4 regions of the Streptomyces sp. NPDC026394 genome follow, and region 4 is predicted to be linked to each of the others. Evidence: riboswitches for the same ligand, from Rfam matches in the RefSeq annotation. Region 4 holds a riboswitch; each other region holds the start of a gene.
The links. A riboswitch is a leader RNA that binds a small molecule or an ion and turns the genes downstream of it on or off. The one in region 4 is predicted to bind cobalamin.

Region 1 (7,777 bases), on a different contig from region 4:
TCGACGACCGCCATGCCGCGACCCCGCACGCGTACGACATCGGTCTGTTGGTTCTGCGGCTCGCGGTCGGCCTGACCATGGCTGCGCACGGTGCGCAGAAGCTGTTCGGCTGGTTCAGCGGACCGGGGCTGGACGGAACCGGACAGTTCTTCACGGCCAGCGGCTACCCGGCCGGCAAGGCCATGGCCGTGGTGGCGGGCCTCAGCGAGACGTTGGGCGGCCTCGGGCTGGTCCTCGGGCTGCTGACGCCGCTGGCGGGCGCGGCGGTCGTCGGGACGATGGTGAACGCGCTGGCGGTGAAGTGGGGCGGCGGCTTCTTCGCGCCCGAGGGCGTCGAGTACGAGCTGCTGCTCACGGCGGGCGCGGGAGCCCTGGCACTGACCGGCCCCGGCCGGTACGCGGTCGACCGGCTGCTCCCGGTCCTGCGCAACCACCGCCTTGCGTACGGGGTGGCCGCCCTGGTGTTCGGCGTGATCGTCGCGTTCGTGATGCTGCTGGTGCGCGACTGATTCCTGGCGAGCCGGGTGGAGCCGGGGGAGCCGAGTGTGGCATGACGTGATGTGCCGTGAAGTGATGGGTGCGGGGAGAAGCGGAAGGTGAGGGATTGACGTGGCAGTGCGGCGGCTGAATCACGCGGTGCTCTACGTACGGGACGTGGCGCGCGCTGTGGCCTTCTACACGGAAACGCTGGGGTTCCGGGTGGACACCGAGATACCGGGGAGGGCCGCGTTCCTCAGCGCCGAGGGGACCGCCAACGATCACGATCTCGGACTGTTCGCGGTCGGCGCCGGTGCGCCGGGCCCCGAGCACGGCCGGGTGGGGCTCTACCACCTGGCCTGGGAGGTCGGCACCCTCGGGGAGCTGGCGGACGTGGCGGCGGACCTGGCGGGGCGGGGCGCGCTGGTCGGCGCCACCGACCACTTGGTGTCCAAGTCGCTGTACGCCAAGGACCCGGACGGCAACGAGTTCGAGGTCATGTGGCGGGTGCCCCGTACGGACTGGCCGGGCCCGGACGAACCGGACCGGCTGCGCCCGCTCGACCTCGAAGCCGAGCTGGCGCGCTGGGGCCGTGATCTGAAGACGGGCGCGGCGGCCGGTTCGGCGACCTGAGGCAGGGCGGGAGCAGTCACCGCCCCACCCTGCCGGTGGAGGGTGGGGCGGCGGCCGACCCTGCCGATGGCGGGTGGGGGCGGTGGCCCGGCCCCCACTGATGAAGGGCGGGGCGGGGAGCGGACAGACCGGGTCCGGTAGGTCGGGCCCGGTAGGTCGGGCGACGGGTCAGGCGGTCTCCCCGGCCGTCTCCGGGGCCCGTGCGGCCTCCGGGGCCCCGGTCGCCTCGGTGGCCCGCGCCGACCAGCGCTTCTCCACCCCGGCCAGCCGCCAGTACGCCAGCGCCGCCGCCCAGACCACCACGAACAGGCCGACGATGATGAAGCCCACGTTGTCCAGGTCGATCGCCGAGATCCAGCCGGTCACGCCGTCCGTCAGGTTCAGCTTCTCGTGCAGGACGGTGACCAGTTCGATGGTCCCGATGAAGAAGGCGACGGCGATCGACAGACCGGTGATCGTGAGGTTGTAGTAGACCTTGCGCACCGGGTTCGAGAACGCCCACTGGTACGCGAAGTTCATGAACGTACCGTCCAGCGTGTCGAACAGGCTCATCCCCGCCGCGAACAGCAGCGGCAGCACCAGGATCGCGTACCAGGGCAGACCGGCCGCCGCGCCGCTGCCCGCCATCACCATCAGCGTCACCTCGGTCGCGGTGTCGAAGCCGAGACCGAAGAGCAGGCCGAGCGGGTACATCTGGCCGGGCCGGGTGATGGAGCGGGTGAAGCGGCCCAGTACGCGGTTCATGAAGCCGCGGGAGTCGAGGTGCTGCTCCAGCTCCGCCTCGTCGTACCGGCCCTGCCGCATCGCCCGGAACACCCGCCAGATGCCCGCCAGCGCGACGAGATTGAGCGCGGCGATGAGGTAGAGGAAGCTGCCGGAGACCGTGGTGCCCACGGTGCCGAGCACCTGGTGGGCACTCGATCCGTCGTCGAGCAGGGTGCCGGCCAGTTGCGCGCCGCCGGCGACCAGCGCCGCCATGGCGACGACCACGCTGGAGTGCCCGAGCGCGAACCAGAAGCCCACCGAGACCGGGCGTTTGCCGTCGGCCATCAGTTTGCGGGTGGTGTTGTCGATGGCGGCGATGTGGTCGGCGTCGAAGGCATGCCGCATACCGAGGGTGTACGCGGTGACGCCGAGACCGACCCCGAAGACCTGCGACCCGACGGCGTAGTGCTGCGGCACGACCAGCAGGAAGAGCACACCGAAGGCGATGACGTGCAGGGCGGCTATGACCGCCATCAGCCCGGCGGTCCGCACGGTGTCCTGCCGCCGCCAGCGGAACGCGGAAGCGGACGGCGGGGACGGCGAAGTGGAGGGGGAGGGGGAGGGGGGAGAAGACGGGGACGGTGAAGGGGAAGGGGAATTGGCGGACGGGGGCATCCGGTGGTCACGCTCCAGCACCTCGTGGATCAGTTCGTGAGATGCCGTGGCCGGTCTCCTGGCTGACGGGTGTGCGCGCCCGCCCCTGCCTTCCCGGTCGCGGGCTGCGGCCAGTGGCTCCGTACGGGCGCGGGGCGCGTACGGAACGGGGCGGGAACTTCCCGATCACAGTGGCGAGGGCCGCTCCGGTCTGGACCTGACGGTCTTCACCGGTCTTCCCGACACCACGGCCCGCACACTCTAACGCCCGGCCGCGGTGTGGTCATCGGACCAATACGGCGGGAACCCGGGGCGCCGTCCGCTCGACTACCTGGTCCCGGGCCCGCACGCGCGGGCCCTCGGGCGGTCGAGAGGCAGGGAGAGCGGACGTATGCGTCCTCGGATGGATCTGGTGGAGCCGGTGGCCGGGAGCCGGCCGGTGCTGAAGGGCCGGTCGGTGTCGAAGGGCCGGTCCGTGTCGGGAGACCGGGCAGCGCCGGAAGGTCGGTCGGCTTGGGAAGGCCGGATGGTGCCGGAAGGTCGGTCGGCGTGGCGAGGCCGGTCGGTGGCGGCGATCGTGGGGGTGCTGGGGGTGGCCGCGCTGGCCACCGGCTGCGGTAGTTCCGGCGGGCAGACGGCGGCGGACGCCGCGGACGGGCGGGGCGGCGGAGCGGGTGGCTTTCCCGCCACGGTCACCGATTGCGAGGGGCGGCGGACGACGTTTTCCGAGGCGCCGCGAAAGATTGTCACGAGCAATGCGGCGAGCCTGGAAATGCTGCTCCGGCTGGGAGCGGGCGACCGGGTCGTCGGTACCGGATTCCCGCCGGGGAAAGGCACGTTGCCTCCCGAACTGGACGCCCGCGCGCAACGCGTCCCGGTGCTGGGGAAGACGGTGATCCCGAAGGAGAAGCTGCTCGGGTCCGGAGCCGATGTCTATATCGACACGTTCGCGTCCATGGGCATGATGGGCGGCGCGGCGACCGGTCCGACCGAGGAGGAATTCGCCGCGGCGGGCATCAAGCACGTCTATCTGGCTTCTACGGCGTGTGCGCCGCGCAAGAAGGTGCCGCAGCGGGACCTGTCCGCGGTGGAAGCCGACATCCGGCGGCTCGGTCAGGTCACGGGTACCTCGCACCGTGCGGGGCGACTGGTGGCGGAGATGGAGAAGAAGGTTTCCTCGGTACGTGCGGCCCTTGCCGACGTGCCTGCGGCGAAGCGGCCGTCGTACTTCTTCTTCGACTTCGACGCGGGGACGAAACAGCCCGTGGCGGTCTGCAACCGGCAGGTGGCCAACGCGGTGCTGACCGAAGCGGGGGCGCGGAACATCTTCGCGGACTGCGCGAGCGATTTCCAGCCGGTGTCGTGGGAGGACGTGGTCGCGAAGAACCCGGACTGGATCCAGCTCGGCGTACGGAACCGGGGAAGTGCCGCGGCCACCGGGAAGGCATTCGACGAAGCTGAGAAGTTCCTCAAGGAATTCCCGGCCACGGCGGGACTGCGCGCGGTGCGGGAAGGGAAATTCCTGCGTATCGGCTCGGAGCAGACGACCATCGCCGGGGTGGGCAATGCCGATACGGTGCGGCGGATCGCGGCGACGCTCTACCCGGACCGCCTGGCCGAGCCCGGAGCGGACCGCTGATGGCAGCGCCGGGCGCGAGGCGGGAGGCCGTCGAGCAGGCTCCGGGGCCGGACCTCGGGCGAGCCGTCGGGCAGGACGACGGGCGGGCCGGAAGAGCCGAGGAACGGCGGGCTGGAGGAGCTGAGGGAGGACGGGCCGGAGGTGCCGCGGAATGGCGGGTCGGAGGTGCTGAGGAAGGGCGGGTCGGAGGTGCCGAGGGAAGGGGGCCCGGCCAGGCCCGTGCCGTCTGGCTCGCTCTCGGGCTGCTGGTCGCCCTGCTCGTCGCGCTGACCGCGGCCGTCGCACTCGGTGCCACCGACATCGCCCCGGCCGAGGTGTGGTCGGTGGTGTTCCGGCGCCTGGGGGGCGAGCCGCCCCGGCCGGGGACGGACGACCTGATCGTCTGGCAGTTGCGGGTCCCGAGGGCGCTGCTCGCCGCGCTGGTCGGCGCGGGCCTCGGGCTCGTCGGTACGGCCACCCAGGCGCTGGTGCGCAACCCGCTGGCGGATCCGTACCTGCTGGGCATCTCCAACGGCGCTTCGCTGGGCGCGGTGGCCGCGATCGTGCTGGGCGCGGGCACCGTGGCGGGGGCGGGCGGGGTGTTCGGGCTGGGCGGGGGCCTGGGGTTGTCGTCGGCCGCCTTCGCCGGGGCGCTCGCCTCGTTCGCGCTGGTGTGGACGCTGGCCCGCCGGGGCGGCGGCTTCGCGCCGCTGCGGTTGGTGCTGGCCGGGGTCGGCATCGGGCAGTTCCTGGCCGGGTTCACCAGTTACCTCGTACTGCAGGCCGGTGACGAGCAGCAGACGCGCGGCGTGCTGTTCTGGCTGATGGGCAGCCTGGGCGGCGCCACTTGGGGCACGCTCCTGCTGCCGGCCGTCACCGTACCGGCCGGGCTGCTGGTCCTCCAGGCGCGGGCCCGCGCGCTGAACGCGCTGACGATGGGGGACGAGACGGCGGCGAGCGTCGGCGTGGACGTCGTGCGGCTGCGCCGGCTGCTGTTCGTGGTGACCAGCCTGCTCACCGGTGTCCTGGTGTCGGTGTCCGGGGCGGTCGCCTTCGTGGGGCTGATGGTGCCGCACCTGTGCCGGCTGATCGTCGGGGGCGACCACCGCAGGCTGCTGCCGCTGGCCGCGCTGACCGGGGCGCTCCTGCTGATCGTGGTGGACATCGTGTGCCGTACCGCCATGGACGGCCAGGAACTGCCGGTGGGCGTGGTGACGGCGCTGATCGGCGCGCCCGTACTGCTGTACGTGCTGGACCGGCGGCTGGGATCGGGAGCGGGAGCATGAGTGCGAGGAGGGGCACCGGCACGGCCGGCGGAGGAGTACGTACGGAAGCGGCCACGGGGCAGGGCATGCGGATCGACATCGAGGACCTGCGGGTGTCCTACGCCGGCCGGTGCGTGGTGGCTGGGGTGCGGCTGATGGCCGCGCCCGGTGAGATCGCGGGTGTGGTCGGCCCGAACGGCAGCGGCAAGTCCACGGTGCTGCGTACGGTCTACCGGCATCTGAACCCCGAAGCGGGCCGGGTGCTGCTCGCCGGGGAGGACATCCGGGCCATGCCGCCGTCGCGCACCGCCCGGCACATCGCCGCCCTGCCCCAGGAACGCGGCGGCGACTTCGAACTCACCGTCCACGAGGTGGTGGCGATGGGCCGCACCCCGTACAAGCGGGCGTTCGCGGGCGACGACCGGGCCGACCGGGAGACCGTGGCCCGCGCCCTGGCCGACGTGGGGCTGGCGGAGCACGGCGGGCGGCGGTTCTCGGCGCTCTCCGGCGGGGAGCGGCAGCGTGCCCTGCTCGCCCGCGCCTTCGCCCAGGCACCGGACGTCCTCGTCCTGGACGAACCGACGAACCACCTGGACGTACGGCACCAGGTCGAGCTGCTGAGCCTGCTGCGCGGCCGGGCCTGTACGACGCTCGTCTCCCTGCACGACCTGAACGCGGCGGCCTCGGTCTGCGACCGGCTCCATGTGCTTTCCGAAGGGACGGTGGTGGCGTCCGGTGCGCCGCGCGAGGTGCTGACACCGGAGCTGCTGGCCGAGGTGTTCGGGGTACGGGCGGCGGTGGTCGACCACCCGCTGACGGGGGACCCGCTGATCGCCCTCGATCAGCGTGCAGTCGCAGGTGCCGTCGTGGATACAGAGGCAGAGGCAGAGGCAGAGGCAGAGGCAGAGGCAGAGGCAGATGCGGTTGCGGATGCCGTTGTGGGGCAGGGGAGCTGAGCCATGGCCGTCGTCCGAGCCGGTGCCGGCCGCCCGGCCTCGTTCACGTCCTGCACGTAATGGCTCGGGCGGCCGTCCCGGTGGACGAGCCGTCCGAGCCGCGCCGCGTCAGCCGCGCGCATCAGCCGTACACCGCCGTCCGCGTCGCGCAGCACGCAGGCGTGCCACGGCGTCATCCACACGTCGGGCGCGTCGAGCAGGCGGATGCCGAACTTCGCCGTGCCGGGCGGCTGCGGATGGATGGACAGCCGGACGGCGTCCGGATGGTGCTCGGCGATCAGCGCACCCCAGGCGCGGCTGCGCTGGACGACTCCGTAGGCGCGGGTGCGGCAGGCACGTTGCAGGGCGGAGCGGGTGCCTTCGAAGCCGGTGGTGTCCTCGAACAGGAAGCGGGTGATGCCGCGGTAGACGCGAAGCGTTTCGCCGCCGTCGGCGGCCGGGTTCCGGGTTTCGGCGCGCAGCGAGTCCAGGGAGGGCGCGTACCGGCTGTGCACCTCGGCGCGTTTGGCGTCGCAGGGCCGGTCCCCGTAGACGTCCCGCAGGTCGAAGGTGGTGAGGTGGGACAGCCCGGCCGTACGGATCATGGCGCGCAGCGCGTCGTTGTACGCGTCGACGTGCGGGTCCGGGACGCCGATCAGATCGCTGAAGAGGTGTCCGTCGGAGCAGATGACGAGCCGCGCGCCCGGCGCGTACAGCTCCCCGATCCGGGCGCACAGTTGGTCCAGGAAGCGCAGGGCGAGGCGTTCACCCTCGTCGGGGAGCCGGCCGACGACCTTGGCCGGGTTGGGGGATTTGCAGGGGAAGCCGGGGAGGGTGAAGCGGATCGGGCGGCGGGCCGCCGTCAGGGCTTCCAGTTGTCGTAGGTGGTACGGGAAATGGGCCGCGGTGGCCGCTCGGTCCGCGGCCGTCGCCTCCGGGGTGCGGCGGTGCGGGAGGAGGGCGGTGAGGATGGCGGCCGCTGCCGCCGTGCTGTTCATCGGGCTTCCTCGGGAGCGGGAGCGGGAGCGGGTGCGGGTGCCGGGACGGGTGCGGGTGCGGCGACGGGGTCAGCGGCGACAACAGTGTCCACCGTGGCGGCGGATACGGCGGTGCCGAAGGGGCAACCGCGAGCAGCACCCGAGCTTGCCGCCGGGGAACTCTCCGCCGACGACCGCCCCGTTGGGGAATCCGCCGCCCGGGACCGAGCCGCGGGGGAACTCCCCGCCGCAGGCCGCCCGGCGGAGGGCCCGCCGTACGCCACCGGAAGCTCGCCGACTCCCCGCGCGAGCACCGCCGGTATCCAGTTCAGTTCGCTGTCCGGTACGGCCAGGCGGAGACCCGGCAGGCGACGGAGCAGCGTCTCCAGGGCGATGTGCAGTTCGGTACGGGCCAGGGTGGCGCCCGGACAGAAATGGATGCCGTGGCCGAAGGCGAGGTGGGGGTTGGGGGACCGGCCGAGGTCCAGGGTGTCGGGTGTGGGGAAGCGGGCG
Region 2 (7,777 bases), on a different contig from region 4:
ACGGTTCCGCGCGCCGTCTACGGTGTGCGGGCGACGGGCCGGCCGTGCGGCCCGGCGCCCCGGTCACGCCGCGCGGACCGCCCGGAGCACCAGCCGTTCGGCGTCCTGGTCGTACGGGCGGCCGTCGAAGCCACCGAAGACCTCGACCTCCTGGAAGCCCGCCTCCCCGGCCATCCGCCGCAACTCCACGGCGCTGTAGACGAACCAGACCAGGCTCGTACGCGTCACCCGGTCGCCCCGCACGAGCACCCAGTCGCTGCGCAACCGTGCCCAGTCGTCCAGCACCGTGTCGGTCTGCACCAGCAGGTCGTCACCGCGCTGCACCACCTTCGGCGGGGTGACCTTACGGGCCAGCAGTTCCTTTCCGGCCATGTCCAGAAGCAGGGTCCCGCCGGGCGCCAGGCAGTCGTGCATCGTGCGCAGCACACGGGCGTTGTCGGCGGGGTCCTCGAAATAGCCGAAGGACGTGAACATGTTGAGAACCACGTCGAAGGCCCCGGGCTCGGTGAACTCCCGCATGTCGGACTGGACGTACCGGGCGGAGACTCCGGCGTCGGCGGCCCGCTTCCGGGCGCGGTCCAGCATCGCCGGGCTGCGGTCCACACCCGTCACACCGAATCCCCGGCGCGCGAGCGGAACGGTGAACACCCCCGGGCCGCAGCACAGGTCCAGCACCCGGGCCCCGGCCGGGAAGGCCAGCAGGGGAGAGGTGTCGAGCAGCTCCTCGGCCTGGGCGTGGCGCCCGTCGGAGAACAGGAAGTCGTAGAACTCGGTCCAGAAGTCATCGTCCTGGAATCCGCCCGTGTGCGTCATCGGGTACCGGTGTTCCTTCCGTGAGGTCGGTGAGGTCCGTGCGGGGGGTGGTGGGGGTGAGGTCGGCGGGAGCGGTGCCGCGCCCGCGCCGCAGGGCGAGCAGGAGCGGCGGCAGCAGGACGCACTGGGCCGCGGCGAACAGCCAGAACCAGCCCGCGTGCCCGGCGCGTTCGCCGAAGCCGTAGAGCTGCCCGCCCAGCACGCCGCTGGCACAGGCGCCCAGGCCGGCGGCGAGCCGCTGCTGTCCGAAGACCACGGCGTCCGAGCGCGGACTGCGGCGCAGGGCCTCCAGGTCGTTCTTGAGGAAGAGCACGATGTCGCCGAGCGTGATGAGGACACCGCCCGCCAGCAGGGCGGTCCGCGTACCGGCTGCCAGGACCGCCATCCCGGCGGCCAGGCCCGCGAACCCGATCGCCAGCGCGACGGGGTACCTCATCCGCCGGATGGCGCCCGACGCGAGCGGCTGGACGACGATGACCAGGACGAAGCAGGTCAGCAGCACCAGGCTGTAGAACTCGCTGGAGGCCCGCTCGACGGCGTACACGGCGAGGTAGTGCTGGAAGTGGAAGTAGAGGTAGAACGCCAGGCCGTTGGCGACGAAGGGGAGGACGGCGATACCGGTGAGCAGGCCCTGGCCGGACGCCGGTGCGCTGCTGGACCGGTCCTTCTCCGGCCCCACCGCCGGCAGACGCGCATGCCCCACGGCCACCACGGCGAACAGCGCCGTCACGACGAGGAACAGCGGGCCGGGGGACGACAGCACGAACGGCCCCGCGACGAGCGGGCCCACGGCCATCCCCGCGTTGAGCGCCGCGTTGCCCGCGGACAGGAACGCGGGCCGGCGCTCCTCGGCCACACCGTGCACCAGGTACGCCTTGTTGGCGGGCAGGTACAGCGCGGCGCCGCAGCAGGTCAGGATCAGCGCCGCCACCGCCACCGGCGGCCACCGCAGCGCCGCCAGGAACGCCGCGAAGCCCGCCGTACGCACCACCAGCGCCCACAGCATCGTGCGCCGCAGCCCCACCCGGTCGGCGAGCGCCCCGCCGAGAACTCCTCCCGAGAACTGCACGAGGGACGCGGCGGCCAGCACCACACCGACCGCCCCGAGCCCCATCCCCAGCCGCTCGTGCAGGAAGACCGACATGAACGGCAGGACCATGAAACTGCCGAGCGGGATGAGGAAGGAGCTGAGCAGCAGGAAGCGCAGCGGCCCGGTGAGGGTGGACAGCGCGGTGCGGAACCCCGGACCGTCGCCTGTGCGTTCAGTCACTGGAGTCCTGGCCCACCTGGCCGACCTGGCTCGCCTGGTTCGCTGCCATGTCCGCCGTGCCGGTCGCGTCTGCCGCGTTCCCCGGTCCCGTCGCGTCCCCCGCATGGAACGGCTCCGTCCGCACCCGTACGGCGTTGGCCGCCGCGACGGCGCGGTGCGTGGCCAGTTCGGCCGTCTCGCCCTCCGCGTAGACGATGCCCGCGTAACCCCGGCTGTCGCCCAGGTGCTCGACGGGGTCGCCGGTCCGCTTGACCGGGTACCAGGCGGGGGAACCCGGCATGTCCGGCAGCCGGTCGAGTCCGTCGACACCGGTGAACACCCCTGGCTTCTCGGGGTATCCGAGGACGAAGGCCGAGGCGGGGCCGCCGGGCAGCTCCGCGTCCATGAGTCCGGGACGGCTGCCGAGGGCCGCTTCCACCATCGCCTCGTACACGTTGACGCCGAGGGCCCGGCACAGCCCCTCACCGACGAGCGCGCCGCCGATCCGCGGGTTGATCTCGACCACTTCCGGACCGGCCGTGGTCAGGGCGAACTCCACGTGGGCGAACCGGTCGGTGTAGCCGACGGCGGCCAGCACACCGTCCAGCCACTGCTCCAGAGCGTCCCGGCGCGGTTGCGGGAAGGCCACGGGGAAGGCGGTGATCTCCTCCCGGAAGTGCGGCTCGGGCGACATCAGACGGCTGGAGACGCCCAGCAGCCGGGTCCGTCCCGCCCAGGTGAGGGTCTCCGCGCTGTACACCGGCCCGGAGAAGTACGGTTCGGCGAACAGGCGGCCTTTGAGCTGCCGCCCGGCGGCCTCGGCCAGCGCCGCGTCCAGCTCCCGCTCGTCCCGTACCAGCCAGACGTTCTGGCTTCCGGTGCCCGCGGTGTCCTTGAGGATCGCGGGCAGGCCCACCGCCTTCACCAGCAGCGCGGCCGCTGCCGGGTCGCCGCTGTCCGCCTCCGCCGCGCGGGCGCGGGTCAGCCCGGCCTCGAACAGCCGGTCCCGTACGGCGGCCTTGTCCCGGGTCAGCCGCAGCACCTCCGGGCCGAGGCCGGGCAGCCCGAAGCGGGCGGTGAGTTCGGCGCCGACCAGCATCCAGGTGTCGGTCGAGCTGATCAGCCCCCGCAGGTCCGGAGTACGGGCGAGCTGTTCCGCCACCAGTTCCGTGTCGAAGGTGTCGGTCTCCACCACGTCGAGGGCGCCCGCGGGCAGCCGCTCCAACTCGTACGCGTAGTACGCGGGGTCGCGGGTCAGCAGCCGCAGCGGCTCGCCCAGCCGGGCGGCGGCGCGCGTCAGGTGGCCCAGCCCGAAGGTGAGCGATTCCAGGCAGACCACGGTCATGCGCGGGTCTCCTCACGGCGGGACGGCCAGGGGGCGCGGTTCCACGCCATCGTCGACCAGGGCATGGACATCTCCTCGGGGCTGCCGACCTCCGTCGGCTTCAGTGCGGCCAGGTCCACGGCCTCCCGGTGGCGGGCGTAGACCCGTTCCACGTAGCGGTGGCCGGTGTCGGCACCGATCACCAGGTGGAGCCGGTCGGGGTGGCGGCGGGACTCGTGGGTGGCGGTCAGGTACGCGGCGCCGGTGGACAGCCCGGCGAAGACGGCGTGCTCGCGCAGCAGCGCGACGGCGCCGGACATGGCGTGGGTGAAGTCCATCCAGTGCACCGCGTCGTACAGGTGGTGGCGGACGTTGTCGAAGGGGATCGAGGAACCGATTCCGGCGATGATGGCTTCCGGGTCGTGGTGGTCCTGGCTCCCGAAGGTGACGCTGCCGAACGGCTGCACCCCGACCAGCCGGACGCCGGGATCCCGGCGGCGCAGATGCTTCACGAGGCCGCCGGTCGAGGCGCCCGACCCGACGCCGCCGACGACCGTCAGGGTGCGGTCCGGCAGGGCCGCGGTCACCAGGTCCGCGACCTCCTGGTAGCCCAGGTAGTGGATGTCGTCGTGGTACTGGCGCATCCAGTGGACGCCGGGCCGTTCGGCGAGGATCTCCCGTACCCGCCGGACCCGCAGTTCCTGATCGAGCTTGAGGTTCTTCGACGGTCTGACCTGCTCGACCGTCGCGCCGAGTATCTCCAACTGGGCGAGGGTGGTGGCGTCCACGGTGGTCGAGGCCACGATGTGGCAGCGCAGACCGTAGCGGTGGCAGGCCAGCGCGAGGGCGTAGGCGTAGATGCCGCTGGAACTGTCGATCAGGGTCTGTCCGGTACGGACGGTGCCCCGGTCGAGGAGCTGCCGGACGGCCGCCAGCGCGGAGTAGATCTTCATCGACTCGAACCGCAGCAGCACCATGCCGTCCGTCAGCCGGACGAGGTCGGGGATCTTGAGGGCGTCGGCTATGTGGGGATGTGTCGTCACGCGTAGCCTCCTTGGGCGAAAGAGCACTGGTGACCGAGCGAACGGAAGAAGGCGGACAGCTCGCCCTTCAGGGACGGCGCCGGCCGGGAGCTGAAGAGGTAACCGACGAGCGATCCGGTGTGGGCGACGAAGACGCCGTCCGCCCCGAACTCCTCGCGGTGGGCCAGCACGGTTTCGAAGGTGTGCTTGGGCAGTACCTCCTGGGACAGCACGCTGCTGAAGGTCGCGGCCCGGGCCACGGCTGCCGGGTCGCCGGAGGCGAAGCCCTTCAGGAGGTCGGTCAGGCACCTCTCGTACTCCCTGGCGCAGCGCCGGTAGTGCCGCCGCAGCACCGGCGTGACCGCGGCGGTGTCCACCGTGCCCGGCTCCATGACGAAAGCGGTGTGGAAACCGATGCCGGTGCCCAGCCGCCGTACGACCCGGTGCCGTCCGCTCAGGTAGAGCGCGAACTCGTCGAGGAACACGCTGTCGGCCCGCTCTATCGCCGACAGGACGCGGCGGACGGCCCCGGTGTCGTACGGCAGTGAGAAGACCCGGAACAGGCAGCGCAGGGTCGCCACGATGTCCGCCGTCGAACTGGCCATGCCCACTCCGACGTGCAGGTCCGAGTGGGTGCTCCAGCGTCCCGGCGGCAGCGTCAGGCCGAAGTGCTCCAGGAAGAGCCGCGCGGCCGTCGCCGCCTTCGCGCCGAGAAGCGGTCGGTCGGGCGATGCGTCGGACGGTTCGTCGTCGGGCCCGGCGCCCGGCGAGAAGTACACCCAGGAGTGACGGTCCACGGGGAACGAGACGATCGCGATGTCCGCCTCGCCGCCGGGGCGCAGCGGGCCCTGGAACAGCTCGCCCAGCGTCCCCTGGCAGACGCCGGAGACCCACCGTGCCGGGCCGCCGTCGGGTGTGGTCAGCATCGGGCACCGTACAACGGCCGTGCCGGACCCGGCCGTCGGCCGCCCCGGAGACATCGCCTGCGGTATTCCTCGGTCACGAACACGCCCTCTCCCGCCGCACCCGGTCCGAGGATTTCGACCGGTGAGTGAGAGGGCGGCCGCGCCGGGACGCGCGTGGCTCCGCCTGTACCACCGACCCAGCCCTCGCGGTCACTGTGGACAGCGCGTGCGTCCGTTCTCGCTCGCACGCGCGCAGTGGCAGGTATCCGGACTCATGGGCATGTCGGCCGGGCCTTCCGGCAACAACTACCGGCCACCGCTTCCCGCACCCTTCGACCGGGTGCGGTGCTGTATCGGCGGCTTTCGCTCCCACTCACCGCTGCGGGACAGTCCCGGATTCCCACCGGGTTCCCTCTTACGACGCCCCACGGAGAGTGGCGCGAACCGACTGCGCACATCAGCGTAGAGGTGTTCCCGCCACCGCAACAGAGAGGTCTGTGGGGTTGTCTCGATTGGTGCCGCTGACAGGGCGCGGGATGTGTGCAGTACGGGCCCACGGCCCGCGGGAGCCTGTCACCAGCGATCCTGCCGTGCAGCACACCGGCACTGCCCCGGCTCAAACATGTCATGTCGGTACGACTCGTCACGGTCCTGCGACAGATCCACTCGCCGGGCCCGGTGGCCGGTTCGAGCCCCTGGGCCCTCGGCTGGAGAGCCGCACGGGAGACCTGGGGCGGCCCGGTACGGAACGGGGCGCCTCACCGCGGCCCGGGAAGGCCGCGGGGGCCCTGAAGGGGATGAGCCTGAACACCTGGCACGGTGGCGCGAAAGTGCCGGACGGCGTCGACAAGATCGTGCGGCAGGTCCAAGGACTCGGGCGCCGACGTCGTGGCCTTGCGGGTCTCGTCGAGCCCTGTCGCCAAGGAGATGGCGGGGGCCGACTCGGGTGGAGGCATTACACGGTCAGCGGAACGGACGTCCACCTGATCGGCCGCCACCACCGCCTCCGATCGGCCACCGCCTCCTTCCCACCGCCGATACGGACGATGATGGAGGTTCACTCCCGCCGCGCGGGCCACTCCGCACGGCGGGGCCGGGCTGTCAGTCAGGAGGCGTTGGCATGCGGATCCCTGGACCCGAGCCCCGGCCGGACGGCGGGGTGGGGGCGGTCGCCGCGGCGGGCGGACTGCACATCTACCAACTGCGGCTGCACGCCGAGTACGGGCCCGTCGTGCGGTTCCAACTGCCGGGCGCGGAGACGGCCGTGTCGGTCGCCGACCCCGTACTGCTGGAAGCCACGGCCCACCTCGACAAACGGCCGGAACGGCTGTTCGAGTTCCTGGCCCCGCTGTGCGAGGCGGGCAACTTGCAGGTGCTGCCGGCCGAGGAACACACTCCCTGGCGGCGCGTCCTGCTGTCGGTGTTGGCCGGCCGCCCGTCCCACGAGCGGCACTTCGCACGGTTCGCCGCGCTCGCGGCCGGACTCGCGGACCACTGGGCCGAGCGGGCAGGCCACGGGCCCGTGGCCCTGCAGAAGGACCTCACCGCGCTGTCGCTGCGGATGATCTGCGCGTACGCGCTGGAAGGCGAGGCCGCGGACCCGGACGGCGTCGTCGCGGCCTTCGAGGAGGTGCTCACCGAGTACCTGGGACGGCTCTACCAGGTACCGGTGCCGGGCACACGGGAGGAACGCGCCGAGCGGGCGGACCGGGCCCTCGCCTACCTGCGCGCGACGGTCGACCGGGTGGTCGCGGCGCACCACTCCGGGGGCCGCGCGGACCGCAGCGACCTCATCGGGGCGCTCGTCGAGGCCGGCGAGCGGCCCGCGCGCATCCGCGACACCGTCATGGTGACGCTGCTCGCCGCCCACCACACCACCGGAGTCGCCGTCTCCTGGACCCTGCACCTCCTGGGGAGCCACCCCGAGGCGGCCGAGCGGGTCGCCGCCGAACTGGACCGCGTACTCGGTGACCGCGCCGTGCCCGAGTACGCCGACCTGCGGCGCCTCACCTACCTGGACATGGTCCTGAAGGAAGCGATGCGGCTGTACCCTCCCGGCCCGTACGGCGCGCGGGAGACGACCGGACCGCTCGTCCTGGGCGACCATGAACTCCCGGCCGGTACGACGGTCTTCTACCCGTTCTGGGCCGTGCACATGAACCCCGACCACTGGCCCGAGCCCGAGAAGTTCGTCCCCGAGCGGTTCACCCCGCAGGAGGTGGCCGGGCGGTCGCGGCTGGCCTACATCCCGTTCGGCATCGGGCCGCGCAGTTGCGAGGGCGCCGGTCTCGCCGTGGTCGAGGCCGAACTGGTGCTGGCCGTGCTGCTCAAACGCTTCCGCTTCCGGCCCGTGCCGGGGCACCGGGTGACACCGGTCGAACGCTTCGTGCTCTGGGCGCGCGACGACATCCGGATGCTCCTGACGCCCCGTGACACCGCACCGCGTGCCTGAACCCGGTACGTG
Region 3 (7,777 bases), on a different contig from region 4:
CGCACGGCGGCTTCCCGCACGCGCTGCCCCGGCTCAGCCGTACCACCGACCCGGCGAAGATGTTCTGGTCGATCGAGTTCAACGGCCACCCCATGCACCTGATGACGGCGGCGTACGCGCATCTGGTGGACCGGTCCGCCAACACCGGCGGCATCTTCGTGTTCAACAGCGCCACCTTCTCGATCTCGCGCATCATCACCGGCCAGCTCGACGCGTACGTGGACATCGGCAACCGCGTCCTGCGCGACCACCCGGCGACCGAGCCGGACTTCCTGGCGGCCGGGCGCGGCTCGATCCTGCACCTGTTCCCGTACGACATCGCCGCCGCGACCTACCTCGCCAAGCGCGCCGGGGTCACCATCACCGACGCCTACGGCGACGACCTGGGGACCACCCAACTGCTCGACCTGGACCCGATGAACCAGAAGTCGTGCATCGCGGCGGCCACCCCCCAGCTCCACAAGGAACTGCTCGGCGCCATCCGGTGGGACCTCCCCGGCGCCGCCCCCACCACCGCAGGAGGAACCCGGTGAAGGCCCTGATCCTGAACGAGCGGCGCACGGTGTCGCTGGTCGACCACCCGAAGCCGGAGGCTTCCGCGCCCACCGACGTCGTGGTGCGGGTCGTGCAGACCGGCATCTGCGGCACCGACCGCAGCGTGCTCGTGGGCAAGTTCCCCGCCGTGCCCGGTGTGGTGATGGGGCACGAGGCGGTCGGCACCGTGGACGCGGTGGGGGCGGCGGTGACCGCGCTCAAGCCGGGCGACCGGGTCATCGTCAACCCGACGCTCTACTGCGGCGGCTGCCCGTCCTGCCTGCGCGGGCACTGGGACTTCTGTGCCAACAAGGCCGGTACGGAGGTCGGGCTGGACCTGGACGGCGCGTTCGCCGAGTTCATCCGGCTGCCCGAACGGTTCGTCCACACCATGCCCGAGGGCATGGATTTCGACCGCGCGGTGGTCGTGGAGCCGCTGGCGTGTGCGCTGAACAACATCGAGGCGGGCCGCCTGGAGGCAGGCGAGACCGCGGTGATCGTCGGCGGCGGGCCGGTGGGCGTGGTCTGTGCGATGGCGGCTCAGCACTACGGTGCCCGGGTCCTGCTGATCGAGCCGGACCCGTACCGGCAGGAGCTGTGCCGCAAGGTGTTCGCGCAGGACGGTGCGGGCCGGGTGACCGTGCACACCCCGGACGAGGCCGAACTGGCGCGACGCGGCGACGTGGTCATCGACACCGTGGGCAACCTGCTGGAGCAGAGCCTGGGGTACGCGGCGGCCCGCGGACGCGTGGTGATCATGGGCTACAACAGCAAGGCCTCGGCCACCGTGCGGCCGCTGGAGATCCTCCAGCGCGGTCTGCAGATCATCGGGGCCGGTGACTACAACAGCCAGGTGTTCCCGAAGGCGATCGAGCTGGCCCGGTGGCTGCCGCTGGAGCGGCTGGTGACCCACCGCTTCCCGCTGGAGCGGCACGAGGAGGCGTTCGCGGCGCTCGCCGCGGCGCCCGGGACGCCGTACTCGGCGCTCAAGGTGGTGCTCGTACCGGAGTGACGCGGTCCGGTCCCGGGCCCCTCCGGCCGGACGACGAAGCCGGCCGGAGGGGCCGACCGTGCGGGCCGGCCGGCGGGGCCGTCAGGAGAAATCGACGGCGGCCAGCACCGGGCCGGCGGCCAGCAGGGCGTACTGGACCCACACGGTGTCGCGCCGTGCCCGGTAGCTCATCGGGACGGCGAGCGCGACCAGACCGGAGACGAGGGACAGCCACATGACCGTTTGGGCCACGCCCACCAGCGGTCCACTCGCTCCGTCGCCGCTGTGCGCCTGGTTGAGGACGATGATCGCGAACAGCACGTACGCGACGCCGAGCAGCGGGATGCCGAGGGCGGCGAACACCCGCAGGGCGGTCGTGGAAGGGGCGAACGGATCGGGCGCCGACAGGTCGGCGGAGGCGGGCGAAGGGGCTGGTGCGTTCATGGTCGTCAGCCTGCCCGGGACGGGACGGCGCGGTATCGGGTCGGGTACTCAGGGCCGGGCGGGCACGTACTCAGTGCCCGTCAGGTCTCGTACGGGGGGTCCGCCCGGCTGGAGGGGCCGTTGTCGAGGACCGTACTCAGAGGCCGCCCCTGGTGCCCGTCCCCAGCGGCCGTCTCCAGCGGCCGTCTCTAGTGGAACTGCTCCTCCTCGGTCGAGCCGCGCAGCGCGGTCGTCTCGGAGGCCGGGTTGACGGCGCCGGCGACCAGGTCGAAGTAACCGGTGCCGACCTCGCGCTGGTGCTTGACGGCGGTGAAGCCGTGCTGCTGGGCGGCGAACTCACGCTCCTGGAGGTCGACGTAGGCCGTCATGCCGTGTTCGGCGTAGCCGCGCGCGAGGTCGAACATGCCGTGGTTGAGGGAGTGGAAGCCGGCCAGGGTGATGAACTGGAAGCGGTATCCCATCGCGCCCAGCTCCCGCTGGAACTTGGCGATCTGGTCGTCGTCCAGCGCGGCGCGCCAGTTGAAGGACGGCGAGCAGTTGTACGCCAGCATCTGGTCGGGGTGGTGGGCGTGGATCGCTTCGGCGAACTCGCGGGCCTGGGCCAGGTCGGGCGTGCCGGTCTCCATCCACAGCAGGTCCGCGTACGGGGCGTACGCCAGGCCGCGGGCGATGGCGGGGGCCATGCCGTTCTCGACGCGGTAGAAGCCCTCCGCGGTGCGTTCCCCGGTGCAGAAGCGGGCGTCGTTCTCGTCGACGTCGCTGGTCAGCAGGTTGGCGGCGAGGGCGTCGGTGCGGGCGACGAGCACCGTCGGCACATCGGCGATGTCGGCGGCCAGGCGGGCCGCGCCCAGGGTGCGCAGGTGCTGGGAGGTGGGCACCAGGACCTTGCCGCCGAGGTGGCCGCACTTCTTCTCCGAGGCGAGCTGGTCCTCGTAGTGGATGCCGGCCGCGCCCGCCTCGATCATCGCCTTGGTCAGCTCGAAGGCGTTGAGCGGGCCGCCGAACCCGGCCTCGGCGTCGGCGACGATCGGCACCAGCCAGTCCGTCGTGTTTCCGGCCTCCTCGGCGGTGGCGATCTGGTCGGCGCGCAGCAGCGCGTTGTTGATGCGGCGCACCACCTGCGGCACCGAGTTGGCCGGGTAGAGACTCTGGTCCGGGTAGGTGTGACCGGCCTGGTTGGCGTCGGCGGCGACCTGCCAGCCCGAGAGGTAGACCGCCTGCAGACCGGCCTTGACCTGCTGCACGGCCTGGCCGCCGGTCAGCGCGCCGAGGGCGTGGAGGTAGTCCTGCTCGTGGAGTTGCCGCCACAGGCGCTCGGCGCCGCGCCGGGCCAGGGTGTGCTCCTCGCGGACGCTGCCGGAGAGCCGCAGCACGTCGGCGGCGCTGTGGGTACGGGTGGTGCCCTGCCACCGCGGGTCGGTCGCCCACCGCCGGGCCAGTTCCTCGGCCGTCTCGGTACCTGTCTGTGCCATGACCATCTCCCGGGTGTTCGCTCGGACCGCTGTGCTGAGCCGTGGACTGCTCTGTGGTGGTGGGTGGTGGGCTGCTGTGGTGGACTGCCGGTGAAGGGTGCGAATCCTCGGCACCGCGTGCACCGAGTGCCGTAGCAGCGCCACGAATTGCTGAGGTGCGGCCCGCCGGAGGTCCCGGTGGCGGGGTGAGCAATGCTGCCGGGGGGCCGCACCACCGACTCTGGCAGTGGCACTTGGTGCCATCAACGGTGGCCCGCAGCCAAGTTCTGCCCATCTTGTGGCACCTTTCTGCCAAGGTTGCGAAGGTCCGTGACCGCCGTACGGCGACTAGGGTGAGCCGGGCGGCAGCGACGGAGGGGACACCGTGAGCAAGATCTACGCCGGGGCGCGGCTGCGCCGGCTGCGGGAGGAGCGCGGGTTCAGCCAGGCGGCGCTGGCCCGCGTCCTGGCCATCTCGCCCAGCTACCTGAACCAGATGGAGCACGACTCACGGCCGCTGACCGTGCCCGTACTGCTGCGGCTGACCGAGACCTTCGGGGTGGACCCCGGCTTCTTCTCCGAGCGCGACACCAGCCGGATGCTGGCCGACCTGCGCGAGGCGCTCGCCGACGAGCTGGCCGCCGGCCGGATCTCCCCCACCGACCTGTCCGAACTCGCTTCCCGGCAGCCCGCGGTGGCGTCGGTGCTGCTCGGCCTCGGGCGGCGCAACCTGGCGCTGACCGAGCGGCTGGCGGAGGTGGCGGAGGGCCGGGACGGCGGCGGCACCGACCCGGCCGCGCCGCTCTCCCCGCACGAGGAGATCCGCGAGTTCTTCTACCGGCGGCAGAACTACCTGCACGAGGCCGACACCGCCGCCGAGGAACTCGCCGCCGAGCTGGGCATCCGCCCCGGTGAGGCGGGACGCGCCCTGACCGCCCGGCTCACCGGACGGCACGGCGTACGCCTCGTCGACACGCCCGACGGGCCGCTGCACCACTACGATCCGTCCGCCCGGGTGCTGCGCCTGTCGGCGGGACTGCGGCCCGGGCAGCGCGCCTTCCGCATGGCGACCCAGCTCGCGCTGCTGGAGGCCGGCGAGGAGCTGTCGCGGCCCGCCTCCGAGGACTTCGAGGAGGGCACGACGGCCTGGTCGCTGGCCAGGATCGGGATCGCCAACTACTTCGCGGCGGCGCTGGTGCTGCCGTACGGCCCGTTCCACGCCGCGGCCGAGGAGCTGCGGTACGACATCGAGCGGCTGACCGACCGGTTCGGCCTCGGGTACGAGACGGTGTGCCACCGGCTGAGCACCCTGCAACGGCCGCGCCGGCGCGGGGTCCCGTTCTCCTTCGTCCGCGTCGACCGGGCCGGCAACATGTCCAAGCGGCAGTCCGCCACCGGCTTCCACTTCTCCCGGGCGGGTGGTACCTGCCCGCTGTGGAACGTCTACGAGGCGTTCACCGCGCCCAGCCGTATCCACGTGCAGATCGCCGCCATGCCGGACGGCCGCCGCTACCTGTGGACGGCCCGCACCGTCACCCGGCACCGCGGCGGCTGGGGCGATCCGGGCAAGACCTTCGCCATCGGCCTCGGCTGCGAGATCCGGCACGCCTCCCGGCTGGTCTACTCCGACGGCCTCGACCTGGACAACGCCGGTGCCGCCATCCCCATCGGCATGGGCTGCCGGGTCTGCGAACGCCTGGAGTGCCCGCAGCGCGCCGTGCCGCCGCTCGGCCGTCCCCTGGCCATCGACGAGAACAGCAGCACGTTCGTGCCGTATCCGGTGCGGGAGGGCTGAGGGGTACGGGACGGCTGAGAGGCGTACGCGGTCCCAGCGGCCCGCCCCGGGGCACCCGGAAGATCACCGATCCCCCTGGACTTACTAGGACGTCCAACTATATGTTCGTGACGTAGGCCCGCGGTGCAGGGAAGCCGGTGCGAATCCGGCGTGGTCCCGCCACTGTGACCGGGGAGTGCGACGCCGAGCAACACGCCACTGACGCGGGTGCGTCGGGAAGGCGGGCGGCGCACGACGATCCGGAAGCCAGGATACCGGCCGCGGGTGTTGTTCCGTGTTGTCCACGAGGATGGAGCAGACACGCATGGCATCGGTGCGTACCCACAACCCAGGTGATCCGGCCCGGCCCGCGGCACCGCCCGCGCGCTGACGGTTCCACGCCTTTCGCGTCCCACGGCCCCGCCACGGTCCGCGCGCCATCCGCGCCGCCCGTGGGCCCGGCCGTGCCATCCCCGGATCTCACCTGACGAGAGCAGGCCCCCATGGTCCGAGAACTGACCCATTTCATCGGCGGCGAGCACGTACCGGGAACATCGGGCGCGCACGGCGAGGTGTACGACCCCAACACCGGCACCGTGCAGGCCCGGGTGCCGCTCGCCGGCCAGGCCGAGACGGCGGCCGCCGTCGCCGACGCCGCGGCCGCCCAGCCCGAGTGGGGCGAGTGGAACCCGCAGCGGCGCGCCCGCGTCCTGCTGAACTTCCTGCGCCTGGTGGAGGGCGAGCGGGACGCGCTGGCCCGGCTGCTGTCGAGCGAGCACGGCAAGACGGTCGCGGACGCGCACGGCGATCTCCAGCGCGGCCTGGAGGTGGTGGAGTTCGCGGCCGGCGTCCCGCACCTGCTCAAGGGCGAGTTCACCGACAACGCCGGTACCGGCATCGACGTGCACTCGCTGCGCCGCCCCATCGGCGTGGTGGCCGGGATCACCCCGTTCAACTTCCCCGCGATGATCCCGCTGTGGAAGGCCGCGCCGGCCATCGCCTGCGGCAACGCGTTCCTTCTCAAGCCGTCCGAGCGGGCGCCTTCGGTGCCGCTGCGGCTGGCCGAGCTGTTCCTGGAGGCGGGACTGCCGCCGGGCATATTCAATGTCGTCCACGGCGGCAAGGAGGCGGTGGACACGCTGCTGGCGGACCCGCGCGTCGAAGCGCTGGGCTTCGTCGGCTCGACGCCGATCGCCGCGCACATCTACGCGACCGCCGCCGCGCACGGCAAGCGCGCCCAGTGCTTCGGCGGCGCCAAGAACCACCTCATCGTGATGCCGGACGCCGACCTCGACCAGGCGGTGGACGCGCTGGTGGGCGCCGGGTACGGATCGGCGGGTGAGCGCTGCATGGCGATCTCGGTCGCCGTGCCGGTGGGCGAGGAGACCGCCGACGCGCTGGTGGCGCGGCTCAAGGAGCGGGTCGGCACGCTGCGCGTCGGCCGCTCCGACGACCCGCACGCCGACTTCGGGCCGCTGGTGAGCCGTGACGCGCTGGACCGGGTCCGCGCCTATGTGGACCTCGGCGTCACCGAGGGCGCGGAACTCGTCGTCGACGGACGCGGCTTCACCCTGCCCGGCCACGAGGACGGCTTCTTCGCGGGCGCGTCGCTCTTCGACCGGGTCACCCCGGACATGCGGATCTACCAGGAGGAGATCTTCGGCCCGGTCCTGTCGGTGGTACGGGCCGCGGACTACGAGGAGGCGCTGCGGCTGCCCACGGAGCACCCGTACGGCAACGGCGTGGCCATCTTCACCCGCGACGGCGACACCGCGCGGGACTTCAGCCGCCGGGTGGACACCGGCATGATCGGCGTGAACGTGCCGATCCCGGTGCCGGTCGCTTACCACACCTTCGGCGGCTGGAAGCGGTCCGGCTTCGGCGACCTGAACCAGCACGGCCCGGACGCGATCCGCTTCTACACCCGTACCAAGACCGTCACCTCGCGCTGGCCCCCCGGGGTCAAGGAAGGCGCGAGCTTCACCCTCCCGACGATGGGCTGAGCGCGATGAGCGTCATGACCACCGCCACCACGGCCGCCTCGCTGACCTCACTCACCGCCGACCAGCTCGCCATCGTCGAGACGACGCTGGACTTCGCGCAGGAGCACATCGCGCCGCACGCCGTGGCCTGGGACCAGGACAAGCACTTCCCCGTGGACGTGCTGCGCAAGGCCGCCGGGCTCGGGCTCGGCGGGATCTACGTACGGGAGGAGCACGGCGGGTCCGCGCTGAGCCGCGCGGACGGCGTGCTGGTCTTCGAGGTGCTGGCCACCGCCTGCCCGTCCATCGCGGGCTATCTCTCCATCCACAACATGGTCGCCTGGATGATCGACCGGTACGGCGACGACGCGCAGCGCGCCCGCCGGCTGCCCGGCCTGTGCTCGATGGCCGACCTGGGCAGCTACTGCCTGACCGAGCCGGGCGCCGGGTCGGACGCCGCGGCGCTGCGCACGCGTGCGGTGCGCGACGGCGACTCCTACGTGCTGACCGGAGTGAAGCAGTTCATCTCCGGCGCCGGGACCTCGCAGGTGTACGTGGTGATGGCCCGTACCGGCGAGGACGGCCCCGGCGGCATCTCGGC
Region 4 (7,777 bases):
ACCGTGGCAATTGATGACGGAGACGGCGACCTGGGAATTCGGCTGCCAGAACGTCCGGTAGTGCGGCGCGTTCGCCGCATCCGGGATCTCCAGCAACGGGACGCCGCGTCGCTCCAACAGACGCCGCAGCTTCTCGAACCGCAGCCGGGGGGCGAAGCGCCCGTACCGGGTTCGCAGCACCTCGTCGACGGACTTGTGCTTCCGGTGGGCCAGTCTGTGCACCTGCAAGGTGAAATGGTGCCCCGACCAGAGGGCGTCGGTGGATTCGCGTTCCCAGAAGAACTCGGGCAGGCCGTAGGAGTAGCCCAGGCCGGTTTCCCCGAACCTGTTCTCGCCGAAGTCCGGCCCCAGGTTTTCGGCGACGCGCTCGGGAGAATCGGTGTGGCGCAGGCCGAGCACGGCGCCGGTGGTCACGACGTCCATGTAGAACGCCAGGGAATACGGGGTCAAGTGATGTTCCTCGATAAGTGCGGGGAGAGCAGTTTACGGCCCGCCGGCCGGCCGTTCCCGAGCCGGCCGGCGGACTGCCCCCCCCCGGGTCACCCCCATGAACCGGTTCTAGCTGTGGAGTTCGAAGGTGATCACGACGTGGGCAGCTCCGCGCGCACCGTCCGCGCGGCCGCGACGAGGTTCTCCAGCGAAGCACGGGTCTCGGGCCAGCCCCGGGTCTTCAGACCGCAGTCGGGATTGACCCACAGCCGCTCGGCCGGGATGGCGCCGAGGCCCTTGCGCAGCAGGCTCGCCGCCTCCTCGGCGCTCGGCACGCGGGGCGAGTGGATGTCGTACACGCCCGGGCCGGCCTCCCGCGGATAGCCGTGTTCGGCCAGTTCACGGGCCACCTGCATGTGTGAGCGGGCCGCCTCCAGGCTGATCACGTCGGCATCCAGATCGTCGATGGCCTGCACGATGTCACCGAACTCGGCGTAGCACATGTGTGTATGGATCTGCGTCCGGTCCCGCACCCCGCCGGTGGTGAGGCGGAACGCCTCGGTGGCCCAGGCGAGGTAGGCGGGACGGCCGGCGGCGCGCAGCGGCAGCGTCTCGCGCAGCGCCGGCTCGTCGACCTGGATGACCGAGGTGCCGGCCGCCTCCAGGTCGCCGACCTCGTCACGCAGGGCCAGCGCCACCTGCCGGGCGGTGTCGCCGAGCGGCTGGTCGTCCCGGACGAACGACCAGGCGAGCATGGTGACCGGGCCGGTCAGCATCCCCTTGACCGGACGGTCGGTGAGCGACTGCGCGTACCGCGTCCACCGCACCGTCATCGGCTCGGGCCGCGAGATGTCGCCCGCGAGGACCGGCGGCCGGACGTACCGCGTGCCGTACGACTGGACCCAGCCGTGCTGTGTGGCGAGATACCCCGTCAGCCGCTCGGCGAAGTACTGCACCATGTCGTTGCGTTCGGGCTCGCCGTGCACGAGGACGTCGATGCCCGCCTCCTCCTGGAAGGCGAGCACCTCGCGGATCTCGTTCCCGATGCGTTCCTCGTACCCGGCCGTGTCCAGGCGTCCCGCCCGCAGGTCGGCGCGGGCGGCGCGCAGTTCGGCGGTCTGCGGGAAGGAGCCGATGGTGGTCGTCGGCAGCAGCGGCAGGCCGAGGTGGGCCCGCTGGGCGACGGTCCGTTCCCCGTACGGCGCCGAGCGGCGGCCGTCGGCGTCGGTGACGGCGGCGGTACGGGCCCGTACGGCGGGGTCGCGGGTGATCGCGGAACCGGCGCGGGACGCCAGGTCGGCGCGGTTGGCGGCCAGTTCGGCGGCGATCGTGTGGGTGCCCTGCGCGAGGCCGCGGGCGAGCGTGGCGACCTCGGCGGTCTTCTGCCGGGCGAACGCGAGCCAGCGCAGGACCTGCGGGTCGATGTCCCGCTCGGCGGTGGCGTCCAGCGGCACGTGCAGCAGCGAGCAGGAGGCGGCCACGTCGACCCGGTCGGCCAGACCCAGCAGCGTACCGAGCGTGGCCAGCGACTTCTCGTAGTCGTTGATCCAGATGTTGCGGCCGTTGACGACTCCGGCGACCAGCCGCTTGCCGGGCAGGCCGCCGGCGGCGGCGAGCGCGTCCAGGTTGCCCGCCGCGGCCTCGGTGAAGTCCAGCGCGAGACCGTCGACGGGCGCCTTGGCGAGTACCGGCAGGGCCTCGCCGAGCTGGTCGAAGTACGAGGCGACCAGCAGCTTCGGGCGGTCGGCGAGCGTACCGAGGACGCGGTAGGCGCGCTCGGCGGCGTTGAGGTCGGCCGGGGTGCGGTCCTGCACCAGGGCGGGCTCGTCCAACTGCGCCCACTCGGCGCCGGCCGCGCGCAGGTCCGCCAGTACCTCCGCGTAGACGGGCAGGAGCCGGTCGAGCAGGGTCAGCGGGTCGAAGTCGGCGGCCACACCGGGGGCCGGCTTGGACAGCAGGAGGTAGGTGACCGGGCCGACGAGGACCGGGCGCGGGGTGTGACCGAGCGCGAGTGCCTCCCGCACCTCGCCGACCTGCTTGGCGGAGTCGGTGGAGAAGACGGTGTCAGGCCCCAATTCGGGCACGAGATAGTGGTAGTTGGTGTCGAACCACTTGGTCATCTCCAGCGGCGCCACATCCTGCGTCCCGCGCGCCATCGCGAAGTAGCCGTCCAGGGCGTCGGCCTCGACGGCGGCGCGGTGCCGTTCCGGGACAGCGCCGACCATGACGCTGGTGTCCAGCACATGGTCGTAGTACGAGAAGTCACCGGTCGGCACCTCGTGGATGCCGGCGTCGGCCAGCTGCTGCCAGTTGGAACGGCGCAGGTCCTTCGCGGTCTCCCGGAGGGCGTCCGCGGTGACGCGGCCCTTCCAGTACCCCTCGACGGCCTTCTTCAGTTCCCGGTGCTGTCCCTGGCGGGGGTAGCCGTACACGGTGGCCCGTGCTGCCGCGGCTGCGGGCTTCGCTGTCACGGAACTCTCCTTCGCGAGCGTGATCTTCTCCGAGCCCGGTGACGGGACGAGAACGCGAAGGAATGACGCACCGGACGGGCCACCCGGCGCCGAACGGCACCCATGCCCGCCTGCTGTGGTCGCCGACCCGCCCTCGAGGTCACCGGAAGGTCCGCGCACGTACGGACGCACGCGGGCAACGGGCAGGTCTTCGGACTCGCGGGCACGCCTGCCGGACCATCGTCCGGCGGACACCTATTGGCCGTCGCTTCCCGGATCCGCGGCCCGGATCCAGTGCGTATGACGGCGGTCGTTCCCGCTCACCGCTGCGGGGCAGTCCCGGATTCCCACCGGGTTCCCTCTTACGACGCGCCTGCCTGGCGGGCAGGGCGAACCAGCTGCACCGGACAGCGTAGATCGGTCGCACCCGGTAGGGACACCCTTGTTCACATGGTGGTACGTGAGATGGGACACGGGGGGAGGGGTGGGGGCGGGCGGGGGCGGAGCCGGGCGGGACGGCGGGGACGGGGACGGGCGGAGCCGGGTCGGACGGGCGGGGCCGAGGCTCCGTACGGCGTCCCGGATGTGTCCGGATCGGCGCTCACCGGGCATGCCGGGGGTCTGAACAATGGGACATCTCCCGGCCGGGCCGCTTACCGGCGGGCCGTTCGCCGAGGCCTGGTGCCGTACACCGGGGGGGGCCGGCACCGCACACCGGGGCGGCACCGCCATCGCTACCGATACCGGCACAGGCACCGGCGCCGGCATCGGCACCGCAGAAGGAGGACCCGCCATGCCCGGCACCCACGAACACCCGCCCTCGGAGGCATGGAAGTCCGCGCTCACCGTGCTGCAAGAGGTCGTCCCGCCCGCCATCCCGGAGGGCGCGCACGTGTCGACCGTCCAGATCGAGTACCCGCCCGGCGACCAGGGTGCCCCGCCGCACCGCCACCCAGGGCCGGCCTTCGGGTACGTGCTGGAGGGCGAGATGCGCTTCGAACTGGAAGGTGAGCCGGAGCGGATCGTCCGCGCCGGGGAAGCGTTCTGGGAGCCCGGCGGTGACGTCATCCACTACCAGGACGGCAACGCCCTCACCGACACGCGGCTGCGCTTCGTCGTCACCATGCTCTGCGTACCGGGGCAGCCCATGTCCGTCCTGGTCGACGACGAAGAACTCAAACAGCGCGCTCACCTGCGCGTACCCCGGGAGCCCTGACGCCTCTCCGCCCCAGCGGGCGCCAACAGCGCGAGGAGCAGACGAAGTGAAGATCGTGGTCATCGGAGGCACCGGCCTCATCGGCGGCAAAGTGGTCGGCAGACTCACCGAGCGCGGACACGAGGCCGTGCCCGCCGCGCCCAGTACGGGCGTCAACACCCTCACCGGCGAGGGCCTCGACACCGCGCTGGCCGGAGCCCAGGTGGTCGTGGACGTGGCCAACTCGCCCTCCTTCGAGGAGTCGGCGGTCCTGGAATTCTTCACCACCTCTACCCGCAACCTGCTGGCCGCCGAGGCCACGGCGGGCGTCACGCATCACCTGGCGCTGTCGATCGTCGGCATCGACGACCTGCCCGACAACGGCTACTTCCGGGCGAAGGTGGTCCAGGAGCGGCTGATCAAACAGGGCCCGATTCCCTACTCGATCCTCCGGGCGACACAGTTCTTCGAGTTCGTCAGAGGCATCGCCGACGCCGCCACCGACGGCGACACCGTGCGCGTACCACCCGTGCTCTTCCAGCCCCTGGCCGCCGCGGACGTCGCCGAGGCGGTGACCAAGGCCGCCGTGGAAATCCCGCAGAAAGCCACCACCGAAGTGGCCGGCCCCGAAGTCTTCCGCTTCGACGAACTCGTCGCCCGGGCCCTGCACGCCTGGCACGACCCGCGCACGGTCGCCCCCGACCCGCACGCCCGCTACTTCGGCTCCGAACTCACCGAACGCAGCCTCGTCCCCGACGAGGGCAGCGCCCGACTGGCCACCACCCGCTTCGAGGACTGGCTGCGTACGTCTTCCTGAACACGGCGAGGCAGGCATACACGTTGCTCGCGGTCCGAGGACGGGTTCGATCAGATCAAGCGACACACCGCGCGTGCCGCCAGGTCCGGTGGGCGGGGTCGCTCACACCCTTCACTGCGAGCATTTCTACGTTGTGGGCGAACGCGGAAAGGTGTCCGAAGTGCAGACTCGGACCGCTCAGATGGAAACGGCCGGCGGCCGCATCGACCTGCGGCATGCCGGGCAGGGAAGGAACTTGTTGTTCGTGCACGGTCTGATGGTCGACGGACACCTGTGGGACCCGCTGGCCCCGGGACTGCACGACCGGTTCCACATCGTGCTGCCCGACATGCCGTTAGGGGGACACCGCACGCCGCTCGAACCGGACGCGGACTGTTCCCTGGAGACGCACGCTCGGTCGCCATCGCGGAGCGTTCACGCGCCTTCGTGTCGCTCGACGAGCCGGACCGGCTCGTCGAGCGTCTCCTCGAATTCATCGACGACGGCAGACCATCACAGGACGCGACGTAAAAAGGAGGGACACATCGCACCCACCGACCCCACGGCCGAGAAACTGGGAACTACCCACCCCTGAACGGTTGTCTCCCGGCCTTGACCGAGCGCAGCGCTCCGCGACGTCACCCAGTTACCGCGAGTAGCTGAGCGTTCCAATGCCGATCACATCCCCATCGCACCCCCCTCGCATCCCCATCACCCCCAACCGAAAGGCAGGGCATGCAAGACGTACGCCGGGCCCGTACGACCGACCACACCACCCTCGTGGAGTGCGTCCAGCGCTGGTGGGGCGACTCACGCACCCCGGAACAAGCGAGGGAACTCTCCCTGCTGCTGCCACGCCTCTTCCTGCAACACTTCGCGGACACCAGTCTGGTGCTGGAGGACGTGCGGGGAATCCGGGCGTTCCTCGTAGGCTTCCACTCCGCCGACCACGCGGACCAGGCGTACATCCACTTCGTCGGAGTGGACCCCGAGTTGCGCCAGCAGGGCGTCGCTCGTCGCCTCTACACCACCTTCTTCGAACGCGCGGCAGCAGCCGGCCGCACCGAGGTACGCGCCATCACCTCGCCGCACAACACCGGTTCCATCGCCTTCCACAGGGCCCTGGGCTTCACCCCGTCGGCCCCGATCGCGGACTACGACGGTCCCGCGCTGGACCGGGTGACTTTCCGCCGCGCCCTTTGAAGAGGCGGAGGTGGCGGGCGGGCGTCCCCTGTGTGGGGCCCGCCCGTTGCCCGGCGGGTAGGGACCATCCCCGCACGCGCGGGGACCGCGACGCGGACCCCGGTTGGCCCGGCCCCGGACGGGGACCATCCCCGCACGCGCGGGGACCGCAGGCCTCGACCAGCGGTTTCGTCAGGCGTGGTGGTGGTTTTTCCTTACTTTCAGGGATTCCGGCGAATGCTGCGAAAGCTGCCTCTTCTTGGTCATTCCGTCGCTGCTCCCCTCGGGAAGGCCCCTGGGCCGAAGGCGAATCGACTTCGGTGGAGCAGGATAGGCCCTCCTGGTTGACGAGGTGGCAGCCGTGGGGCCGGGGCGAATGCGGAGTGCCGGGGAGAACCCCGCGTTCGTGCGCGTCACGCGGCTCGGCGTTTGCGTTGGCGGTAGGTGGTCAGCTTGCGGCGTTCCTCCTCGTCCGTGGCGCCCCAGATGCCGTAGAAGAGACCGGCCGGGCCCGTGACCCGCTGCGATGGGTGGTCGAAGGGCGTTGACCAGGCAGATCGATCTTTCGCGTCTTTCGCGCCGATGCCCGTTGATCTGGCCGAAAGTCCCAGGGGGTCCCAGAGAAATCCCAAGCGGGCGCTGGCCCACGACCACGCCGGCGGCTGTGTACGTGACGCCGGAAGCTGCCGGTGCTGCTGACCTGCTGCGATGGCGGTTGTCACGGGCGCTGGGGAACGTTGGTCCGCGTATCATTCGGATCTTGGTCTCAACCGCCGGGAGCCGGGATGGGCTGACGTTACGGTTCGGGAGGGACCATCGGTGCGGAACTGGCGGCTTCGCGCTGATCTGGCAGTTGCCGAACAACAGAGGGACTCAGAAGGCGCCGGCTTCTCGCTCACTGCATGGGTGCGAGCAGTCGACAGTGTGAGAACCGCGTCAACACCAGCCTGTCCCGGTGCAGGTGGAAGGCGGATGGGTGACTGCGGGAACTGGTGCGCCCGGCCGCGTGTGATTCAAGTGGTGCCTGCGTCCGGTAGCCGAAGGTGGTCCGGGCGGTGATGTCTGTCCTGCGGTGCGCATCTGCTGGGCGCGTCCGGGGCGGCCGTCCGTAAGGGCCGGAGTTTTCGCTCGTGGCATGATCGGGGCCATGGAGCACTTCATACGTCCCAACGGCTCACCGCCCGTCAACGGCTACAGTCACGCGGTCGCCTTCACCGGAGCGATGGTCGCTGTCTCGGGCCAGATTCCAGTGGATGGCGACGGCAACCTGATCGGTAAAGAGGACACTGAGGCCCAGATCCGTCAGGTATACGCGAATCTGACCACCGCGTTGGAAGCAGCCGGCTCCGGCCTGGAGCACATCGTCAAACTGACGGTCTACCTGACCGATCTGGACGATCTGGACGCGTTCCGCAAGGTGCGAGACGAATACCAGGACGCAGAACACCCGCCCGCCTGTTCCTTGGTGAAGGTCGCCGGCCTGGTCCACCCGGACTTCCGGGTCGAGGTCGACGCATTGGCCGTGGCGCCGAGCGCTGGGTAACGGTCGGGCCCACTGAAGCAGCCCCCTTGCGGCCCTCGGGAACGTGGCAAGCCCTCGGGTAAGTCGTTGCTGTGACCGGTGTGTGCGACGGCGGAAGGCATGCCGCGTTCCGATCGGCGGGCCGGGCCAGGTTGAAGGCGGGCGGCCTGCCACCCCGGCTGCCGCGTCGAAGGCGGTGTGCC

Region 1: another riboswitch for cobalamin. It lies ahead of nicT (Nickel transporter NicT); the one in region 4 lies ahead of metE (5-methyltetrahydropteroyltriglutamate--homocysteine S-methyltransferase).
Region 2: another riboswitch for cobalamin. It lies ahead of ACZ4QV_RS37420 (GHMP family kinase ATP-binding protein); the one in region 4 lies ahead of metE (5-methyltetrahydropteroyltriglutamate--homocysteine S-methyltransferase).
Region 3: another riboswitch for cobalamin. It lies ahead of ACZ4QV_RS23895 (CoA-acylating methylmalonate-semialdehyde dehydrogenase); the one in region 4 lies ahead of metE (5-methyltetrahydropteroyltriglutamate--homocysteine S-methyltransferase).

What each region holds. Positions count from the first base shown of each region.
Region 1 is NZ_JBVHPX010000002.1:164,917-172,693, reverse strand. Features, by position in the region: gene ACZ4QV_RS04965 (DoxX family protein) at 1-509, shown strand, start outside; gene ACZ4QV_RS04960 (VOC family protein) at 610-1,110, shown strand; gene nicT (Nickel transporter NicT) at 1,279-2,523, opposite strand; cobalamin riboswitch at 2,522-2,734, opposite strand; gene ACZ4QV_RS04950 (ABC transporter substrate-binding protein) at 2,996-4,108, shown strand; gene ACZ4QV_RS04945 (FecCD family ABC transporter permease) at 4,108-5,373, shown strand; gene ACZ4QV_RS04940 (ABC transporter ATP-binding protein) at 5,439-6,308, shown strand; gene ACZ4QV_RS04935 (L-tyrosine/L-tryptophan isonitrile synthase family protein) at 6,194-7,285, opposite strand; partial or broken gene ACZ4QV_RS04930 (cytochrome P450 family protein) at 7,537-7,777, opposite strand, start outside.
Region 2 is NZ_JBVHPX010000028.1:47,463-55,239, forward strand. Features, by position in the region: gene ACZ4QV_RS37400 (class I SAM-dependent methyltransferase) at 64-813, opposite strand; gene ACZ4QV_RS37405 (MFS transporter) at 782-2,083, opposite strand; gene ACZ4QV_RS37410 (ATP-grasp domain-containing protein) at 2,076-3,407, opposite strand; gene ACZ4QV_RS37415 (cysteine synthase family protein) at 3,404-4,429, opposite strand; gene ACZ4QV_RS37420 (GHMP family kinase ATP-binding protein) at 4,426-5,334, opposite strand; cobalamin riboswitch at 5,554-5,778, opposite strand; gene ACZ4QV_RS37425 (cytochrome P450) at 6,434-7,765, shown strand.
Region 3 is NZ_JBVHPX010000010.1:238,213-245,989, forward strand. Features, by position in the region: gene ACZ4QV_RS23870 (inositol monophosphatase family protein) at 1-533, shown strand, start outside; gene ACZ4QV_RS23875 (zinc-dependent alcohol dehydrogenase) at 530-1,546, shown strand; gene ACZ4QV_RS23880 (hypothetical protein) at 1,628-1,969, opposite strand; gene aceA (isocitrate lyase) at 2,158-3,441, opposite strand; gene ACZ4QV_RS23890 (short-chain fatty acyl-CoA regulator family protein) at 3,806-5,215, shown strand; cobalamin riboswitch at 5,320-5,492, shown strand; gene ACZ4QV_RS23895 (CoA-acylating methylmalonate-semialdehyde dehydrogenase) at 5,698-7,197, shown strand; gene ACZ4QV_RS23900 (acyl-CoA dehydrogenase family protein) at 7,203-7,777, shown strand, end outside.
Region 4 is NZ_JBVHPX010000024.1:167-7,943, reverse strand. Features, by position in the region: gene ACZ4QV_RS35255 (hypothetical protein) at 1-450, opposite strand, end outside; gene metE (5-methyltetrahydropteroyltriglutamate--homocysteine S-methyltransferase) at 582-2,900, opposite strand; cobalamin riboswitch at 3,065-3,293, opposite strand; gene ACZ4QV_RS35245 (cupin domain-containing protein) at 3,673-4,095, shown strand; gene ACZ4QV_RS35240 (SDR family oxidoreductase) at 4,142-4,891, shown strand; gene ACZ4QV_RS35235 (GNAT family N-acetyltransferase) at 5,606-6,073, shown strand; gene ACZ4QV_RS35230 (RidA family protein) at 7,200-7,595, shown strand.